3 regions of the Metabacillus sp. YM-086 genome follow, and region 1 is predicted to be linked to each of the others. Evidence: riboswitches for the same ligand, from Rfam matches in the RefSeq annotation. Region 1 holds a riboswitch; each other region holds the start of a gene.
What was found. A riboswitch is a leader RNA that binds a small molecule or an ion and turns the genes downstream of it on or off. The one in region 1 is predicted to bind cyclic di-GMP.

Region 1 (2,276 bases):
CCTTTAGGCATGATGAATGTGCTAATGTTTCAGAAGATAATAAGTTCAAAGATAGGTGATTTTAAGTGAATGAAAAAGACATTGTCTATGTTCTATCTGATTCACTGGGTGATACAGCAGAGCTGTTGGTCAAAACTGTTGCTGCCCAATTTATCGGAACAGAGGTTACCATTAAAACAATCTCCTATATAGAAAATAAGGAAGAAATAAATGATCTGATTGCTCTCGCGAAGCTAAGCAACTCTATCATTGCCTATGCACTCTTTACTCCGCTATTAAAAAAGCATCTTGATCATAAAGCGAATGAAGAAGACGTTACGGTGATTGACTTAATTGGTCCACTATTGGAGACCTTTGCAAATAAGCTTAATAAACAACCAGTACAAAAACCAAGTATAATAGAAGGACCTGATAACTCCTATTTTCGTAGAATTGAAGCCATTGAATTTGCTGTGCAATATGACGATGGAAAGGATATGCGTGGAATCAAGGAGGCGGATATCGTTCTCATCGGTGTTTCAAGAACTTTAAAGACACCATTGTCGATGTATTTGGCTCATAAAATGGTTAAGGTAGCAAATATCCCATTAGTCCCTGAGGTTTCTCCTCCTGAAGAACTTTTTAAGCTATCAAAAGGAAAATGCTTCGGGTTAACGATGTCAGCCGAGAAACTAAGAGAAATAAGGGTAGAAAGATTGAAGCATTTAGGGTTATCTTCGGACTCAAGTTATGCAAAAATTGAACGGATTCAGGAAGAATTACAATATGCTGAAGACATTATGGGAAAAGTAGGTTGTTCAATAATAAATCTTTCTTGTAAGGCAATAGAGGAAGCTGCAGAATTCATTATAGGAAATCTAGCGGATTCTAAGATCGAATATACAACAAGCTAACAAAAACCCTTCAATATTTATTGACGGGTTTTTCGTGCGTAATTAATTCCTTCTAAAGAAACGATTGGAAGAAATTAAAACTATATTCAACGTATTTCACATGGTATAGTTAAACTAGAAAATGTCGAACTTTGTAAGTTCTTCATTTGAAAAAGGCAAATCCATTGAAAAATGGAGACGCAAAGTCACAGACCTAAGGAGAAATCTATGGTGGCTGGATTGCTGAAGGATGGAGAATGAACTCATATGAGTTGCTTCTTAATCCTTCCTAATTACTATATTTGGAGGGTTTTTTATGTTGACAAGTATTCGAAATGTTTTATCAACAAGTGTTTTGGTTTCAGCACTAGCGTTTACTCTAGGGACAGGACCTGCATTTGCAGAAACAGATGGTCCAGCAGAAGAGGAAGCAACTGAACAAGTAGAACAAACTTCTGAACAGAATGTGGAAACAGTGGAATCTGGAGATGAGACTGAAGCGGTAAACGAGGAAGCAGTAGAAACAGAAGGTGAAACTGAAGCAGTAGACCAGGAAGCAGTAGAAACAGACGAATTAGAATTGGAAACGAGTACACCATCGCTACTTCCGGGTGATTTCTTCTATTTTACTAAAAAACTATTAGAAAATGTTCAATTGGCTTTTACATTAGATGAAGAGAAAGAAGCATCATTGCTTGCTAGCTTTGCAGAAGAACGGATTAAAGAGGCGTTAGCTTTAATTGCGAAGGGTGAAGAGGAAGCAGCCAATGAGGTTCTTCAAAAAGCGATCGAGCAACAAGAATCTGCATTAGCAAAATATGAAACGACTGAAAATGAAGAACAAGAAGAAACTCAAACAGACTCTGTTGATGAGGAGCCATCAGCTGAAACAACTGTTGAGGACGATGGAACGGCAGATTCTCTTCGTGCTGAACTAGAAGAAAAACTATCAGCAAATATTATTGCCTTAAAGGCTGCATTAGAAAAGATAGAAAATCCAAAGGCTAAAGAGGCACTTCAGAAAAATATTGTAAAGGCACAGGAAAAGTTAGAGGAGAAAATAAACAAAAAATTAGCAGAGCTAGAGAAGAAGGAGCTTGAAATAACTGAAGATCTAGTTGAGTTAGAAGAAAAGCTTTCTTCTGGAGAAATTGATGAAGAAGAGTATAACAAAGAGCTTGCAGAACTAAGCAAGGACGTTGTTGAAGAAACAGAAGAAATGATAGAAGAGATTGATGAAGAAATCGAAGAAAAGACTACGGAGATAGAAAATGAAAGTAAACAGGTATCTGTAGAAGAAGATAACGAAGAAGAGGAAAAAGAAAAGTCTTCTAGTAAAGAGCTTGAGAGTAAAGTGGAAGAACAAAAACGAGAAGAGCTGAAGAAGCAAGAAGAAGCACGTAA
Region 2 (2,276 bases), on a different contig from region 1:
AAGGTTTTTCTATGATATATTATCTTTAATTCAAGATATTTTATTTAGAGATATTTTGTGAGGAATGTTACTAACAACTTGTAGTTAAAATATAAACAATACAAAATAATGGAGGATCACAATGAATCAATTAAAAGGTATTCATCATGTAACGGCTATAACAAGTAGTGCTGAGAAAAATTATGAGTTCTTCACATATGTGTTAGGAATGCGTTTAGTTAAGAAAACTGTAAATCAGGATGATATCCAGACATATCACTTATTTTTTGCTGATGATGTAGGAAGTGCAGGGACTGACATGACATTCTTTGACTTCCCTGGAATTCCAAAAGGAGTACACGGGACAAATGAAATTTCCAAAACATCATTTCGAGTTCCAACAGATGCTTCATTGGATTATTGGGTAAAACGTTTTGATCGCCTGGAAGTTAAACACACAGGAATTAAAGAGCAGTTTGGGAAAAAATCATTATCCTTTGTAGACTTCGATGATCAACAATATCAATTAATTTCAGATGAAAAAAATGAAGGAGTTGCCTCTGGTACACCATGGCAAAAAGGGCCGATTCCTCTAGAGCATGCTATTACTGGTTTAGGACCTATTTTCATTCGAGTAAATAATGTGGAACAAATGAAAGAGGTACTAGAGAGAGCACTTGGCTTTAAGGAAGTGGCACAGGAAGGATCATTTCACCTATTTGAAGTTGGCGAAGGGGGAAATGGAGCACAGGTCATTTTAGAGCATAATGATGTACTCCCTCATGGAATTCAGGGCTATGGCACTGTTCATCATGTTGCCTTCCGTGTTGAAGACCGCGTAGTGTTAGAAGAGTGGATTAGTCATATGCAAAGCATCGGTTTTCCAACTTCAGGCTATGTGAATCGTCACTTCTTCGAATCACTATATGCAAGAGTTGCACCCCATATACTTTTTGAATTTGCAACTGATGGACCAGGCTTTATGGGAGATGAACCTTATGAAACTCTAGGAGAAAAGCTGTCATTACCTCCATTTCTAGAGCCAAAACGGGAACAAATTGAAAAGCTGGTTCGTCCAATTGATACTGTTCGTAGTACAAAGGAGATCGTAAAGGAATAGGAAAAAAGGAGGAGAACCTTTATAGGTTTTCCTTTTTAAAAATAGCTATAAACAAAGAATTCATATTACTTGTAGATTTATCCATATTAGTATAGAATAGGTTTATAGGTAAAAAGTATCAAGGAATATATTCCTGTATTTCTCAACTCCAACTAAATAGTTAAGGGCAAATCTACTGAAAGGTAGAGACGCAAAGCTACAGGGGCTAAGTTCTGAGGAATATGCTTGCCAGTTACCGATTTAATATAAAGAAGAACTAATCGGTGGATTAGTTCTTTTTTTAGGAGAGATGACGGTCTTGTATAGTGATCTATCAACATTTGAAAATCAAAAACGAAAGCTGTATTTATATGTCATACCTATTGTTTTACTGGCTCTATTATTTGGTCTTCCTAGTTGGAATGAATTTAACTTTCTAGATAGAACTATAATAGCTTCATACTTAATCCTTTTTATAAGTTCCTACTTTTTAATCTTGAAGAGAATTTTCTTTAGAGTCGTTGAACTTACAATTTTTATATCAGTGTCTATTGTTCACTTATTGTTAACATACTGGTCTTTACATGTGGAAAGTGTTCAGAATCAACATTATTCAATTAGTGATGCTGCAATTTGGACACCGATGATTTATATTTATATTTTTATTACATTCTATGGAATTTACGGAATCGTGTTATCCATTGTTTTATGGTCTATGACAACAGCAATCATTCTATCTTCGTTGAGCATTATACAGGTTGATATGATCAACTCACTTATAAACTACCAGTTAGCAATGTTTGTTTATATTGTTATACTTTTTTTCGCTAGAAAAGGCCTTGATGCATCTGTTAGGACTTCAATGCTTGAGCAAATGGCTTTTAAAGATATGTTAACCGGTATTGAGAATAGACGGGCTGTTCACCAGTTGTTTGAAAAGCTTAATTCTGAAAGTAAAACGTATTCTATTATCTTTTTTGATATTGATTATTTCAAAAAAGTGAATGATCAGTATGGACATAGTGTTGGTGATTCAGTTTTAATAGAAATTTCTAGGATCATTAGTTGTGGTTTAAACAAAAGTGACTTTTTTGCTCGGTGGGGTGGAGAAGAATTCATTGTCATTACAAAAAAAGAGACGATTGATAAAACATTAAAGCTAGCTGAAAAACTAAAACTCTTAATTAGCCAACATCAG
Region 3 (2,276 bases), on a different contig from region 1:
GCAAAAATGGTAGATGGAATCGACATTATCGTTGGTGGTCATAGTCATACGAGGTTAAACTCTGGTACTGTTGTTAACAAAGATAAAGCGGGTGTGGATAAAAATCCGACCCTAATTGTGCAAGCTGACCAATACAGTGAATATCTAGGTACGGTAGATGTTGAGTTTAATAATGAAGGCATTATTACGAATGAAGCAGCTCAGTTAATTAAAGTAGCAGATAAAGAAGAAAACGCGGATGCAGCTGTATTGTTGAAAAAGTACTCAGATCAAATTGCTACTATAAGAGACACTTCAACTGGTGCAACAGCAGCAAAAGAACTAGCAAATCCACGTACAACAGCTGAAAATCCAACAGCTCCAAGTGTACGTAACAGCGAAACGGAATTAGGAAACTTAATTACAGATGGTATGTTAGCGAAAGCGAAACAATTTAAGCCAAATACAGTCATTGCTATGCAAAATAGTGGTGGAATTCGTGCCTCTATCGATACAGGTGAAATTACGTTAGGTGATGTGTTAACAGTGTTACCATTCGGAAATACACTAGCAACAATGAACCTAACTGGAGCGGAAATCTTAACTGCCCTTGAACACAGCGTAAGTCAAGCACCAAACGAAAGTGGTGGATTCTTACACATATCGGGTATGAAATTCACTTATGACAGCAGCAAGCCAGTAGGTGAGCGAATCGTATCAGTTGAAGTAGAAGAAACAGAAGGTAACTTTGTTCAACTTGACCCAGCAAAAGAATACTCTATCGCAACTAATGCCTTCACAGCAAAAGGTGGAGACGGCTATACAGTATTCGCTGATGCATACGCTGCAGGACGTGTAACAGACTTAGGTTTATCTGATTGGGAAAACTTAAGAGATTATGTGGCGAATCTTGTGACGGTTGAACCGGTGATTGAAGGTCGTATTGTGGATGTAGCGGAATAATGCAAAAGAAACAAGCCTGAGTTAAATAGGCTTGTTTCTTTTTTAGGTTTTGGTTAAAATTGGCATCTTAATAGTGATGAAGATCTAATGTTTTCATAGTAAAATAAGATTATAGTGGAAAAATAGAATAATAGAGACAAAGGCAAACCTGTTGAAAAGCAGGGACGCAAAGCCACAGGTCTAAAGCATGCATTGCAATGACGGCTGGGTTACCAATTTATAAGTAAAGTTGGCCCGTTTTTTGTGGTCAACTTTTTTATTTTTTTTAGAAAACACCATATTTCAGGAGGAAACAGCATGAAGAGTAAGTTAGTAGTAATTGGTCTTATATGTATATTGATGTTAAGTGCATGCTCTAACAAAAAAGAAGAAGTGATGAAAAAGGAAAGCGTTACAACCAATGAAGAAGCTGTAACATTACAACAAACAGGAACAGAAGAAGATGTAGAAGAAAACGAGGATACCCCAGAAGCTGCTTTATATACCGGCGACACGATCTTACCTGCTAAATTAAGCTATGAAAATGAAAACTGGTTACTATATACAAATGGAAATCATCTGTTTACAGAAAACAAACAAGATAGAAATAAGAAGTACTTTGTGGATGAAGTAACAGAAGAATATGACAAAATTTGGTCAGTCACAAGTGATGGAGATTGGGTTTATTACTTAAAGGGCTCTACCCTTTGGAAGGCGAAAAAAGATGGAAAAGAACGAGCAGAAATTGTTTTTAGTGATGAACAAGAACATAACATCACAAATTTTATTCTTTACCAAGATACGATCTACTTTATCAGTTTAGAATCTTTTCCTGGTAATGCAACAAAGGAGTTACTTTTTAGTATGAAAACAGACGGTAGTGATGTAAAGGTGCTATTTGACTCACCATCTGAGATTTTAATAGGTGATCTTAATATCGCAAACGAAACTCTTTATTTTACAACAAATTATATGAAGGACTCCTTCACAGTAGATGCTTTACATAAGCTTGACCTGAAAGAAGGACAGATGAGCAAAGTATTTGAAGCAAATGCACTTGGAGATATGCAAATTTATCGTAATGAGCTATATTTTATAGAAAATAATCGACTTTTCAAAAGCAATATCGACGGCACTAATAAGGTGCAAGCTATCTCTCCTGAATGCGTAAGTTTTGCCATATACAATGATCAAATTTTTATTAAGCAAGTAGAAGATCTAGGAATTGGAGCTGATGAGAGAAGTGTTGATGGAATGGACATTTCACCAGTTATCGCAGATATTTATAGTCCAACCTCAGAAGAGCTTCTTTCTTTTCAACTAGTAGATGGTGATTATGTTTTACATTCACAATC

Region 2: another riboswitch for cyclic di-GMP. It lies ahead of ACEWK1_RS10240 (GGDEF domain-containing protein); the one in region 1 lies ahead of ACEWK1_RS11445 (DUF5667 domain-containing protein).
Region 3: another riboswitch for cyclic di-GMP. It lies ahead of ACEWK1_RS06500 (hypothetical protein); the one in region 1 lies ahead of ACEWK1_RS11445 (DUF5667 domain-containing protein).

The regions. Positions count from the first base shown of each region.
Region 1 covers NZ_JBLUOI010000022.1:3,378-5,653, forward strand. Annotated here, with positions in the region: gene ACEWK1_RS11440 (pyruvate, water dikinase regulatory protein) at 66-893, shown strand; cyclic di-GMP riboswitch class I at 1,038-1,120, shown strand; partial or broken gene ACEWK1_RS11445 (DUF5667 domain-containing protein) at 1,189-2,276, shown strand, end outside.
Region 2 covers NZ_JBLUOI010000018.1:25,239-27,514, reverse strand. Annotated here, with positions in the region: gene ACEWK1_RS10245 (ring-cleaving dioxygenase) at 122-1,099, shown strand; cyclic di-GMP riboswitch class I at 1,255-1,339, shown strand; gene ACEWK1_RS10240 (GGDEF domain-containing protein) at 1,398-2,276, shown strand, end outside.
Region 3 covers NZ_JBLUOI010000010.1:17,624-19,899, reverse strand. Annotated here, with positions in the region: gene ACEWK1_RS06505 (5'-nucleotidase C-terminal domain-containing protein) at 1-942, shown strand, start outside; cyclic di-GMP riboswitch class I at 1,074-1,159, shown strand; gene ACEWK1_RS06500 (hypothetical protein) at 1,240-2,276, shown strand, end outside.